DNA from 3 places in the Lysinibacillus sp. BSL11 genome. Region 1 is predicted to be linked to each of the others. Evidence: riboswitches for the same ligand, from Rfam matches in the RefSeq annotation. Region 1 holds a riboswitch; each other region holds the start of a gene.

Region 1 (4,654 bases):
CAATCGAGGATGGTGCACGTGCGGAGAGACGTGTCACGACGTTAATGGGCGATAAGGTAGAACCACGTCGTAAATGGATCGAAGCCAATGTAGACTTCGGTATGGAGGATGATTCTAACATTCTAGAGAATGAATTCATCCAACAAGAGGAGGACCAAGCATGAGTAGTACAGAAAAGTTCCAAGATTTACCGTTAGAAGAAGTGATGGGTGACCGTTTTGGTCGCTATAGTAAATATATTATTCAAGACCGCGCGTTGCCTGATGCACGTGACGGTCTTAAACCAGTACAGCGCCGTATTCTATATGCGATGTTTACGGAGGGCAACACACATGATAAACCGTTCCGTAAATCCGCAAAAACAGTGGGTAACGTAATTGGTAACTATCATCCGCACGGCGATAGCTCTGTGTATGAAGCGATGGTACGGATGAGTCAGGACTGGAAGGCACGTCATATGCTCATTGAGATGCACGGGAACAATGGGTCAGTCGATGGCGATCCTCCAGCTGCGATGCGTTATACAGAGGCAAGACTATCTGCTATTGCTGCTGAAATGCTACGAGATATTGGCAAGAAAACGGTCGAGTTTGTACCAAACTTTGATGATCAGGATATGGAGCCAACTGTTTTACCAGCACGTTTTCCTAACCTTTTAGTCAACGGCTCTACAGGGATTTCCGCTGGCTATGCGACAGATATTCCGCCACATGCCTTAGATGAAGTACTGGATGCTGTGTTGATGCGCTTAGACAAGCCTAATGTTACTGTAGATGAATTGATGACAGTGATGAAAGGGCCTGATTTCCCAACGGGTGGCATCATTCAAGGTGTTGATGGCATTAAAAAGGCATACGAAACAGGTCGTGGTAAAATCATCGTCCGTGCACAAGCAGTTGTTGAACCAATCAAGGGTGGTAAAGAGCAAATTGTTATCACTGAGTTACCATATGATGTAAATAAAGCGAATCTTGTAAAAAAAATTGATGAGCAACGTGTAGATAAACGACTAGAAGGCATTGCGGAAATTCGTGATGAATCAGACCGTACAGGCTTACGAGTGGTAATTGAGCTGAAAAAGGATGTACCAGGACAAGGAATTTTACAGTACTTGTTTAAAACAACGGATTTACAGGTAGCTTATAATTTTAATATGATTGCCATTCATAATCGTCGTCCAACGATGATGACATTGCCATTATTGCTAGATGCGTATATTGCCCATCAAAAAGAAGTGGTAACAAACCGCTCCATTTATGATTTGCAAAAGGCAAAGGACCGTTCTCATATTGTAGATGGATTAATTAAAGCTCTTTCGATTTTAGATGAAGTCATTGCGACAATTCGTTCTTCTAATGATAAGAAGGATGCAAAGCTTAATTTACAAGAGAAGTTTGATTTTACAGAAGTACAGGCAGAGGCCATTGTAAGCCTGCAATTATACCGTTTAACGAATACGGATATTACAGAGCTTCGTCAGGAACAGGACGAGTTAGATAAGTTAATTGCGAAGCTAGAGGGGATTCTACAAAGTGAGGCTAAGCTTGTGCGTGTTATTAAACAAGAGCTGCTTGATATTAAGAAACGCTTTACAGAGCCTCGCCGCTCGAAGATTGAGCAAGAAATTGAAGAAATTAAAATTACATTGGATGTCCTTGTGCCAAGTGAGGAGGTTGTCGTAACAGTAACGAAGGATGGTTATATTAAACGCACATCCACACGTTCTCATGCCGCTTCAAATGGGCAAGATTTTGCCATGAAGGATTCAGATTATTTATTGTATGAAGCAAACTTAAATACACAGCACCATCTATTGCTGTTCACAAATCGAGGCAATTATATTTATCAGCCTGTTCATGAGCTGCCTGATATACGTTGGAAGGATCTCGGTCAGCATATTTCAAGTATTGTCCCAACAGGGGAAGATGAATCGATTATTGCGGTTTATGGCTTCGAAACATTTGAACAGCCAAATACGTATGTCTTCACAGCCACAAAAGATGGTCAAATTAAGCGCTCACCACTCGTAGACTATGCAGTGACACGTTATTCAAAGCCTATTAAAACGATGAACGTCAAGGCTGGTGATGCGATGATCTATGCATCGTTTGTAACAGATGACGTGGAGCTGATGCTCACAACGGATACAGCCTATGCAATTCGTTTCCCAATGGAGGAACTACCTGTGACAGGTGTGAAAACAGGCGGTGTGAAAGGGATCACACTAAAAGATGGAGAAGCCTTAGTTGGCGTCAATGTATTACAGCCTGATGTTACCCAATATGTAGTGATTGTGACACAGCGTGGGGCCGTGAAGAAAATGAATGTCGCTGAAGTTGAAGTAGCAGGTCGTGCAAAACGTGGACTAAAAGTATTAACAGAGTTAAAAGCAAACCCTCACCGAATTGTGGCAGTTGTTCAAGCAACAGACGGGGAGCAGGTTGTGATTGAAACTGAAAAAGGTGTTCAAGAGGTGATTGACGTGCAAGCATTGTCTCGTGCGGATCGCCATTCCAACGGTTCATTTAAAGTGGATATTGCAACAGATGGGGCAATCTCTCATGTTGTCACAGCCAAAAAAGAACAGAAACCAAGCTAAAAGAATGCCCAGTCTCTTAGGAGTGCTGGGCTTTAAGCTCATTTCAAAAATAGCACCTTGTCATTTAAGTGAAACTATGGGTATAATAATCATCGAAAAGTTCATAGCGAAAGAATGTAGGGGGGCTAGTAATTGCTAGCTGAGATTGTGTCCGATAGACGCTGACCCTTTGAACCTGATTTGGCTCGTACCAGCGTAGGGAACATCTATTCAAAAAAGCAAAGTTTTGAAGATTGATTGCAATACGTCTGGGAGGAATCCTAGGCGTTTTTTTATGTTTTCAAGCAACAGCTTGCCAACATTGTATACGCTTTCTTCTGGTGACAACATTCATTCATGAACACTTTCATATTACAAACTGGGAGGCTTTCACATGAAGAAATGGTTATTTATTCTAATGGTAGCACTATTAACATTAGCAGGCTGTAGTGACAAGGAGGATAAGCAGGCTGCTGACAAGCTGAAAAAGGTGTCTGTGGTACTGGATTGGACGCCGAATACAAATCATACAGGACTATATGTTGCAAAAAAACTCGGTTATTTTGAGGAACAGGGCTTAGATGTTGATATTATTATGCCTGGTGAGGCGGGTGCAGATCAGCTTGTTGCTTCTGGAAAGGCGGATTTTGGCGTGAGCTATCAGGAAGGCATAACACAGGCACGAGTACAGGATGTGCCGCTGGTCTCAATCGCAGCAATTATACAGCATAATACATCTGGCTTTGCTTCTATTGCTTCAAAGGGCATTACATCGCCAAAGGATTTTGAAGGTAAAACCTATGGTGGTTGGGGTGCGCCATTAGAGCAAGCCGTCTTACAATCACTAATGCAAAAAGAAAAGGCAGATATTAATAAGCTAGATATTGTCAATGCAGGGGATTTAGATTTCTTCACAATGATGGAAAAAGACATTGATTTTGCTTGGATTTATTATGCATGGACTGGTATTGAGGCTGAGCTGCGTGGGGAAAAGATTAATATGCTATATCTTACAGATTATAGTGATCAATTAGATTATTATACGCCCGTTTTAGCTACAAATGAAAAAATGATACAGGACAACCCCGATGTAGTCAAAGCCTTTGTGGCAGCGGCAGCGAAGGGCTATGAATACGCAATTGAAAACCCAAGTGAAGCGGCGGATATTTTAATCGAAGCGGCCCCTGATTTAGATAAAGCGTTAGTGCATAAAAGTCAGGAATGGCTGGCTGATAAATACCAGGATGATGCCAAGCAATGGGGAGAGCAAAAGCTTTCTGTGTGGGAAAATTATGCGAAATGGATGTCTAGCAATCAAGTACTAGAGGGCGAATTTGATGCGAAAAAAGCCTTTACTAATGAGTTCTTACCTAAAAAGGAGGCCAAATAAGATGGCAAATTCATTAATCAGTGTACAAATCATTCCGAAGACAGAGAAATATGAAGATGTGATACCGTATGTAGATGCAGCAATTGCGGTGATCGATGCTTCTGGGGTGAAATATGAGGTTCATCCATTGGAAACAACGATGGAGGGTGAGCTTTCAACATTGCTCCAAATCATTGAAAAAATGAATGAGAAGATGATCGAGCTTGGTGCCATCAATGTCATTACACAAGTGAAAATTTTATATCAGCCAACGGGTATTACGATGGATACATTAACGGAGAAATATCAGTAATGAAACGTGCATTACACAAGGGAAGGACGATAATTTTTATCGCCTTCCTCTTATTCATATGGGAACTAATCGTGCGGTTCGCTGAAGTTCCTCATTGGTTATTACCCGCACCCAGTAGTATTTTGTCGGAGTCCATCCGTTCGTATCAAACCTTTCTACCACATGCATTTGCTACGGTACAGCTAGCTCTACTAGGTTTGGCCATTGGCATCGCTTGTGGGCTAACGGTGGCAGTAGTGTTGCATCGATTTAATTTTATTCGAGAACTGTTTTATCCAATTCTTATTATGTCGCAGAATGTTCCTATTCTAGTCTTGGCACCGCTACTTATTATTTGGTTTGGCTTTGGCTTATTACCGAAGCTTATCATTATCTGTCTTGTGTGCTTTTTCCC
Region 2 (4,654 bases), on a different contig from region 1:
CGTGAGGAAATTGGTGCACTTGCTATTGTAACGGGTGAAAGTCTGGGGCAAGTAGCGAGTCAAACGCTTGAAAGTTTAACAGCAATAAACGCAGTAACAAATACACCTATTCTTCGTCCGCTGATTTCAACAGATAAATTAGAAATTATTGATATTGCAGAAAAAATCGGCACATACGAAACATCTATTCAGCCATTTGAAGATTGCTGCACGATTTTTACACCAGCAAGTCCAAAAACAAAACCGAAGCTTGAAAAGGTTGAGCATTATGAAAGCTTCTCTGACTTTGATGAATTAATCGAGCGAGCAGTGAAGAATCGCGAGGTCTATATTTTCCCTAAGAAAGAAGAACAACAAGATAAATTTGCAGATCTACTATAAGGATTCAAAAGCTGTCTCAAAGCCCATTTTGAGACGGCTTTTTTGTATGGATATTGTTATTCCAATAGAGGTACAATTTACCTCTAATTTTTTTGTATTAAAAATCTAATATCGCACATTCTATATTCACAAGGAGGTGAGAAACATGGCTTCAAACAACAACCGCAGTTCAAACCAGCTTGCAGTACCTGGTGTACAACAAGCACTAGATCAAATGAAATACGAAATTGCACAAGAATTTGGTGTTCAATTAGGAGCTGAAGCTTCAGCTCGTGCCAACGGTTCCGTTGGTGGTGAAATCACTAAACGTCTTGTACAAATGGCAGAATCTCAATTAAAAGGTATGCCAAACAACAACCAATAAATGCTGATTAAGCATTTATAAACTTAAAACCAGTGACCGTAAAAGGCACTGGTTTTAGTTTGTTTATTTGATCATTTATTTATACGAGTTAGAGATCTAAATGTAGCTACTGTATGATCAACATCTTTGCTTTGACAGATAGCTGAAATAACAGCAACACCATCAACCCCCGTTTGAAATACAGAATGTGCATTTGTGAAATTTATTCCACCGATTGCTACAATTGGTAATTCAGGATGCAGTGAATGAGCCTCCTGTAAAAAAGTTGTGCCACATGGTGGTTGTGCATCGCTTTTAGAGGATGTTGGAAAGATTGGACCGATACCAACATAATCAGCTTGATGGTTAATAGCTATTTGCAATTCTTCCTCGCAATGGACAGATACACCAAGAATCATTTTCCCAACTCTTTTACGTGCTACACTTACAGGTAAATCATCTTGTCCGATATGAACACCATCAGCGCCGAGTCGTATCGCTAGATCAACATCGTCATTAATGATGAAGGGCACATTATATTGATGACATAGTTTTTGACATTGGCGTGCAAATTGTTCATAGGCAAGTCCAGTTAACGCATGAGGACCTTTTTCGCGAAATTGAAACATTGTAATGCCTGCTTGCAAGGCTTTTTCTAGGATATAGAGTGGTTGTTCTTGAGGAGGAACATTGCTCGTACCCATAATAAAATAAAGCTGCAAATCCTCACGTTTCATGAATAATCACCTCACAGGCTTCCTTATGCTGTTGATAAGCAAAATGATTAGTGGGTCCATGACCATTTCCAATCGATAAATTATACATAATAGCTAATTGGATAAATTTTTTAGCTTCTATAATGGCATTTTCCAGAGTGAATCCTTGTCCAAGAAAAGCAGTAAGTGCTGCGGAAAATGTACATCCAGTACCATGCGTATTTTTTGTTTGGATTCGAGGAGACTGCATCGAAAAAGAACGTCCATTTTTAAAAAATACATAATCAATGGCATAAAGTGGATCTGCTAAATGACCACCTTTAATGATGACACATTGTACACCTAGCTGTAACAAGCTTTGAGCTACTTCTTTCATATCTTCAAAATGATGTATAGCTTTCCCAGTAAGTGTCTCTGCCTCAGGTATATTAGGCGTAACAACCGTAGCAAGTGGTAGTAAAGTTGAGCATAAGGCATCGATAGCTTCTTGCTGTAATAGGCTTTCCCCACCTTTTGCAATCATCACCGGATCAACAATCAGTGGAATGTTTAGCTCACTGATCGTGTGTGCAATTGCTTTGATAATATCTGAGGAATAAAGCATTCCTGTTTTAATCGCAGCGATTGGAAAATCTTCTACCAAGGCCTCGAATTGTTTTTTTATAAAGGAAACGTCAATTGGGCAAACACCTGTTACACCCAAAGTATTTTGAGCAGTTAAAGCAGTAATCACAGAAGTACCAAACACTTCTAATTCCTGAAATGTTTTTAAATCAGCCTGTATACCCGCGCCACCACCACTATCTGAGCCAGCGATTGTTGTTACAATATGCATGAAGCTACACCATCCTTTGATAAGCGATGTATAGCATTGAGTAAGGCTATTTGAAAATCACCAATGTCTGCAGTAAATGCTGATGCCAGTACACCTGCTTTTTTATAGTAAGTAAGTGTTTCTATTAATTGTTGGTAAGGGTTATGGCTTACACTATAGGCTGCGCCACAAATTGCACTAAGTAAACAACCTGTACCCGTTACTTCCGTCATTTGTGGATGACCACCAGCGATCCATTGACTATGCTTGCCATCAGTTATAAAATCGCGTTCTCCTGTGACAATAACAATGCATTGATAGCGTTGAGCCAATGATACGGCTTCTGCTTCCATAGCGATAGTGCCATGACCACTATCGACACCTTTTTGTTGCCAATTTACACCAGCTATTGCTGCTAGCTCGCCGAGATTACAGCGAATAACGGCAAATTGTATGTTTTCAAGTAAATATTTTACGGTTTCCTTACGGTAAGTTGTGGCTCCAACTCCGACAGGATCTAAAACAACAGGAATATCAAGTATATTGGCATTTTCACCTGCTAATAACATGGCACTTTTTGTGCGATTATTAAGTGTTCCAATATTAATTAATAATGCTTGAGCAATGGCTACCATCTCCTCTACCTCTTGGCAGTCATCGGCCATTACTGGTGAAGCACCTATCGCTAATAAACCATTTGCTTGAAAATTTGCCACTACATAATTGGTAATACAATGTATAAGTGGTTGTTGTTGACGAATTGTTTGAAAAATCATTGTAGTCCTCCTTTAGGGATGGACGTAAGCATGCAAAAAAGGCTCTTTTTGTGTAAAAATGCACGAAAAGAGCCTTTCATCTGAAAAAAGATGTTTATTGCTCCCTACGTCAGTATTAACTAACAGGTTCAAAGGGTCAGGTTTTACCTTCTCAACTCTTGCGAGTCCCCCTGCAATCTTGCTTTTAGTTGACCAAAATGTACCATACTTTTCATTTGTATTCAATAGCAAGTTTTCCTATAGATAAAATGTGACCGATGCCATATAGGAGAGTATGATAGTTGTCATGACTTTACCGAAATTAAACACAAACCATTGAAAATGCTGAAAAAAGAGTTTTATAATGTGTCATAACAAAAGGGGGCAATTGCCATGAAAAGACAAGATTTAGTTGCACCAGAATGGTATAACATAGTAGAGGAAATTGAAAAATATGCTCAGGATGCAACCAAAAATGCTTTAATCATTTATGAAGAAAACCAAGACATCCAATGTATTACATATGCACATTTATTGGAAAAAGCGAATCAAGCAGCACATGTATTCACCAAGCAAGGTTTAAAGAAAGGTGATGTCATTTTAGTGATGGTACCCCGTTCAGTGGAAGCATATATTGTGTATATTGCTGCATTAAAAGCAGGTTTAACTATTATTCCAAGTTCTGAAATGTTAAGAACAAAGGATATTGAGTATCGAATTCGTCATGCAAATGCTAAAGCGGTTATTGCATTTGAACCCTATATTGAACAGTTCGATAAAGTGGGGAATTTACAAGACATCCAACAATTTGTCATAGGGAATGCACATAAACCTTGGCAGAACATACTTGAAAAAATGTATAATCAATCTACAACCTACATAAATCCTATCCCAACAAAAAGCACAGACAATGCATTTTTAGCCTATACAAGTGGAACAACAGGAAATCCAAAAGCAGCAGTGCATACTCATAGTTGGGGCTATGCTCATTTACGAACAACAGCACCACATTGGTTGGGTGTACAAGAAAATGATATTGTTTGGGCGACTGCAGCACCAGGCTGGCAAAAATGGATATGGAGTCCGTTTCTGGCTACTTTAGGCAGTGGTGCTACTGCATTTGTCTACAAAGGTAAATTTGAAGCATCTTCTTATTTAGCATTGCTTCAGAGATTCAAAATCAATGTACTATGCTGTACACCAACTGAATATCGTTTTATGGCAGCGCTTGATAATTTACATGAGTATGATTTAAGTGCAATTCGCCAAGCTGTATCAGCTGGTGAGCCATTAAATAGTGAGGTCATTAGAGTATTCTTGGAAACATTTAAATTACAAGTGCGAGATGGCTATGGACAAACGGAAAATACATTATTAGTAGGCACAATGGTAGGGATGGAAGCAAGAGTTGGCTCTATGGGAAAACCTACTCCTGGCAACACTGTTGAAATTATTAATGATGTGGGCAAACCCGTTACAATCGGAGAAGTTGGTGATATTGCTGTTCATCGTGAAACACCAGCCCTCTTTAAAAAATATTTAAATGATCCTGAACGTACAAATTTACAATTTCGAGGGGATTGGTATATTACAGGAGATCGTGCCTATAAAGATGAAGATGGCTACTTTTGGTTTGATGGTAGAG
Region 3 (4,654 bases), on a different contig from region 1:
CTGGGATTTAGTAGGGAACAATACGCCTGTATTCTTCTTCCGCGACCCATTACACTTTACAGATTTAAACCATGTGGTAAAACGTGACCCACGTACAAATATGAAAAATGCCAATTCTAACTGGGATTTCTGGACTTCATTACCTGAAGCACTTCACCAAGTGACAATTGTTATGTCTGACCGTGGTATTCCAGCTGGTTATCGTAATATGCACGGATTTGGTTCTCATACGTATAGCTTTATCAATGCTAATAATGAACGTGTTTGGGTTAAATTCCACTTCCGTACAGAGCAAGGCATTAAGAACTTAACTGGTGCCGAGGCGAATGAGATTATTGGTCAAGACCGTGAATCTTCACAACGTGATTTATATGAAGCAATTGAAAAAGGCGATTTCCCTAAATGGAAAATGTACATTCAGGTAATGACAGAGGAACAAGCTCGTGAGCTACCATACAACCCATTTGATTTAACAAAGGTATGGTATAAAAAAGACTTCCCATTAATTCCTGTAGGTGAGTTCGAGTTAAACAAAAATCCAGACAACTACTTTGCAGAAGTTGAACAAGCTGCATTTGCACCTTCTAACATTGTTCCTGGTATCAGCTTCTCACCAGATAAAATGTTACAAGGTCGTATCTTTGCATATGCGGATGCACAACGCTATCGTCTTGGTGTAAATCACTATATGCTTCCTGTCAACGCACCAAAATGTCCATTCCGTACTTTCCACCGCGATGGAGCAATGCGCTTTGATGGCAATCTCGGTTCGACATTAAGCTATGAACCAAATAGCTATGGCGAGTGGGAGCATAATTTAGACCATAAAGAGCCTGAATTACGCATTGATGGTCATGCAGGTATTCATGACTTCCGTGAAGACGATAATAATTACTTTGAGCAACCAGGTAAGCTATTCCGTCTATTGACGGTGGAAGAGCAACAACGTCTATTTGAAAATACAGCGAATGATATGGCTTCTGTTAAAGAATTCATCAAACGCCGTCACATTCTTCACTGCTATCTAGCTGACCCAGCGTATGGTGAAGGTGTCGCAAAAGCGATGGGTCTTTCATTAGAAGGTATGGACCTTACAAATCCATATGTAAAACAACCAACAAACGTTTAATATTCCACTTTATTATTGATATCCAAATCCAACTTTTACTCCATGTGAATCCACTATTCACATGGAGTTTTTTGATTAAAAAAAGGCCTATGTCTATTTTTTGACATAAGCCTTTTCTTTCATTATTGGTAAATTCGACTGCCTGCTTTTTTAAACTCCTCTGCCTTTTCCTTCATACCTTGATGGATCGCTTCAGTCGTATTCAAATCCTTATCTTTCGCATAATTACGAATGTCCTGTGAAATTCTCATGCTACAGAATTTCGGCCCGCACATAGAACAAAAGTGTGCTGTTTTTGCTCCCTCTGCTGGCAGTGTCTCATCATGATATTCCACTGCACGCTCTGGATCTAGGGACAGATTAAATTGATCACGCCAACGGAACTCAAAGCGGGCTTTAGACAGTGCATCGTCTCGTTGTTGTGCACCTGGATGACCTTTTGCTAAATCAGCAGCATGTGCAGCAATTTTATAAGTGATAACGCCCACACGAACGTCCTCGCGATTTGGTAAACCAAGATGCTCTTTTGGTGTCACATAACAAAGCATCGCTGTACCAAACCAACCAATCATGGCTGCCCCAATGGCTGATGTAATGTGGTCATAACCTGGAGCAATATCTGTTGTGAGTGGTCCTAATGTATAGAAGGGCGCTTCCTTACAAACCTCTAATTGCTTGTCCATGTTTTCTTTAATCAGATGCATTGGTACATGACCTGGTCCTTCAACCATCACCTGAACATCATGCTGCCAAGCAATTTGTGTTAGCTCGCCTAGTGTTTCAAGCTCTGCAAATTGCGCCTCATCATTGGCATCTGCAATTGAGCCTGGGCGTAAACCATCACCTAAGGAAAAAGCCACATCATAAGCTTTCATAATTTCACAGATTTCCTCAAAGTGTGTATACAGGAAATTCTCTTGATGATGATATAAACACCACTGTGCCATGATAGAGCCCCCTCGAGATACAATACCTGTCACACGATTTGCTGTTAGTGGTACATAGCGTAAAAGGACACCTGCATGAATGGTGAAGTAATCCACACCCTGCTCAGCTTGTTCAATGAGAGTATCACGATAAACCTCCCACGTTAAATCCTCTGCTACACCATTTACCTTTTCTAAAGCCTGATAAATTGGCACTGTTCCCACTGGCACTGCAGCATTTCGAATAATCCATTCTCTAGTTGTATGAATATGTTTACCAGTCGATAGATCCATAATATTATCTGCGCCCCATCGAGTTGCCCAGGTCATTTTCTCAACTTCTTCCGCAATGGAAGAAGATACAGCAGAATTCCCGATATTCGCATTGATCTTTACATGAAAATTACGCCCAATAATCATTGGCTCTGCCTCAGGGTGATTAATATTAGAAGGCATTATAGCTCGTCCAGCTGCAATTTCTGAACGTACAAATTCAGGATTCATATTTTCACGAATCGCTACAAACTCCATTTCAGGCGTTATAATCCCCCTTCGTGCATAGTGAAGCTGTGTCACATTTTTACCTTTTTTAGCACGCAAAGGCTTTCTCGTCAACTCAGGGAAGACATTTTCTTGAATACGCGGGTCATCAACATGACGAAAGCCATTATCCTCCGGTTTGATGGAGCGTCCCTCATATGCTTCTACATCCCCTCGCTCTTGAATCCATGCATTTCGTAAGGCAGGTAAACCTTTCGTAATATCTACTTGGTAGGCTGGATCTGTATAGGGCCCACTCGTATCATATACTCGAATAGGAGCATTTTCTTCATTTCCAAAACTGCCTGTTGTCGGACTTAATGCAATTTCTCGCATAGGTACTAGAATATCTGGGCGTGATCCTTCCACATATACTTTTTTGCTTCCTTCAAAGCTAGACATAATGGTAATATTCTTTTCACTAATTGCTGACATGAGCTACTTCTCTCCCTTAAATTTATTTTGATATAAGGACCGATTCTAGCTCACCCCAACAATCCAAAAAATAAAGGCCGAATCCAAAATAATTATTTGGATCCGGCCACGAATGTAAAGGTCTATTGATTGCATACTCTGCAATAGCTTCTTAACTTTCCCACGCTGGTATGAGCCAGATCAGGTCCAAAGGGTCAAGAAACTTCGTAGCGTTTCCCTCTCAGCCTGACTCATCAGACTCCCCTAGTTAATACTATTTAGTTTGATGCTAGTGTAGCAGATAATACTAAGAGATGGAAGTTATTTTTTATCTTACTAGGTAAATAATACTTCCGCAAAATAGATCACAATGGTTACAGTTATACAGCTTACAATGGTTGAAAATAAAACAGCTTGCGCGGCTGTTGCTGATTCTACATCATATTCCAATGCTAGACTAGAACTATTACGGGATGTTGGAAAGGCACTAGCTATAAACAGTGATTGTGCGACGACTCCATCTAATCCCAATATATAAATAATGGCTAATGCAACAGATGGTCCAATAATTAATCGCGTAAAACAGCTGATAAAGACGGTTTTATTAAACATTGATTTCATCTCTAGTTGTGATAATTGCGCACCTAAAGTAATTAAGGCCACAGCAATAAATCCATCTGCCACATGTTCTACTGGTATTTTGATAAACTGTGGAATACCGATACCAAAATAGTTCATAGCGGCACCTATAATCAGCGCATGAATAATAGGCATTTTAAAGAAATCCTTGATGATTGTCATACCCGACTTTGTAGAAGAAATTAAATTGTATAATCCATATGTATACGTAGTCATATTTTGAAAGATTACGAGCATGACCTGAATGGCTACTCCAATAGGTTGCGTGGCAAATATCATTTGAGCAACTGGAATACCGTAATTGCCAGAGTTAATAAGCACCACACTATTTTTAAAGACAGCTGCCTCTGTTCTAGCTAAACCTAGCCCTTTTGCCATAAAATGACTGAGTAACATTTGACTACCGATAAAGAGTATAATAAATAATCCGACCTCTCCCAGTACCGATAACTCCACATGTGTTTCATATAAATTTACAAAAACAGCTGCCGGCATAAAGCAATATGTAATAAGCTGAGACAATGCTTTTAAATTAAAGCGAAATTTCTTTTGTAGGATAGCGCCTATTACAAGTAACACTAAAATAGGAACAACAATTTGAAAGAAAATCATTCCGAGATACATCATATCAATGTCCCCCTTCCAGTGTTAATAGTAGTGTTGAATTCCTTCTAGGTCAATTTCTCTGACTTTCACAATCAAAGAAGGCTGCCTCTATATTGAAGGCAGCCTTTGCTTTTAAACAAGCTTAAATCGATTTACAACTTCTTGTAGCTCGTTTGAAATATCGTTCATATTTTGAATAGACTCTGCTACTTTTTGTAATTCTGCTTGTTGATCCATTGCAGAAGCACTTACTTGTTCCGCAGAGGCTGCTGTTTGCTCTGAAATAGCCGAAATACTTTGGATAGCCATGATTGCCTGATTTTTATGCTCTAACATGCTAGATAGTTTATTCATTAATTCACTAATAGAATTGGCAATTGAACCTGACAAGTCACTGCTA

Evidence for each region. Region 1 has a riboswitch for thiamine pyrophosphate ahead of RCJ95_RS09505 (ABC transporter substrate-binding protein). Riboswitches for the same ligand answer to the same signal wherever they lie in the genome.
Region 2: it holds a riboswitch for thiamine pyrophosphate, as region 1 does, so the genes downstream of both, thiM (hydroxyethylthiazole kinase) here and RCJ95_RS09505 (ABC transporter substrate-binding protein) in region 1, are expected to answer to the same signal.
Region 3: it holds a riboswitch for thiamine pyrophosphate, as region 1 does, so the genes downstream of both, thiC (phosphomethylpyrimidine synthase ThiC) here and RCJ95_RS09505 (ABC transporter substrate-binding protein) in region 1, are expected to answer to the same signal.

The regions. Positions count from the first base shown of each region.
Region 1 covers NZ_JAVGCX010000007.1:15,859-20,512, reverse strand. The annotation lists gene parE (DNA topoisomerase IV subunit B) at 1-164, shown strand, start outside; gene parC (DNA topoisomerase IV subunit A) at 161-2,599, shown strand; TPP riboswitch at 2,708-2,818, shown strand; gene RCJ95_RS09505 (ABC transporter substrate-binding protein) at 2,973-3,968, shown strand; gene RCJ95_RS09500 (thiamine-binding protein) at 3,970-4,260, shown strand; gene RCJ95_RS09495 (ABC transporter permease) at 4,260-4,654, shown strand, end outside.
Region 2 covers NZ_JAVGCX010000010.1:72,808-77,461, reverse strand. The annotation lists gene thiI (tRNA uracil 4-sulfurtransferase ThiI) at 1-381, shown strand, start outside; gene RCJ95_RS13530 (alpha/beta-type small acid-soluble spore protein) at 527-745, shown strand; gene thiE (thiamine phosphate synthase) at 817-1,461, opposite strand; gene thiD (bifunctional hydroxymethylpyrimidine kinase/phosphomethylpyrimidine kinase) at 1,451-2,275, opposite strand; gene thiM (hydroxyethylthiazole kinase) at 2,263-3,030, opposite strand; TPP riboswitch at 3,115-3,212, opposite strand; gene mbcS (acyl-CoA synthetase MbcS) at 3,403-4,654, shown strand, end outside.
Region 3 covers NZ_JAVGCX010000019.1:65,110-69,763, reverse strand. The annotation lists gene RCJ95_RS20250 (catalase) at 1-1,129, shown strand, start outside; gene thiC (phosphomethylpyrimidine synthase ThiC) at 1,252-3,030, opposite strand; TPP riboswitch at 3,171-3,285, opposite strand; gene RCJ95_RS20240 (AEC family transporter) at 3,346-4,275, opposite strand; gene RCJ95_RS20235 (methyl-accepting chemotaxis protein) at 4,387-4,654, opposite strand, start outside.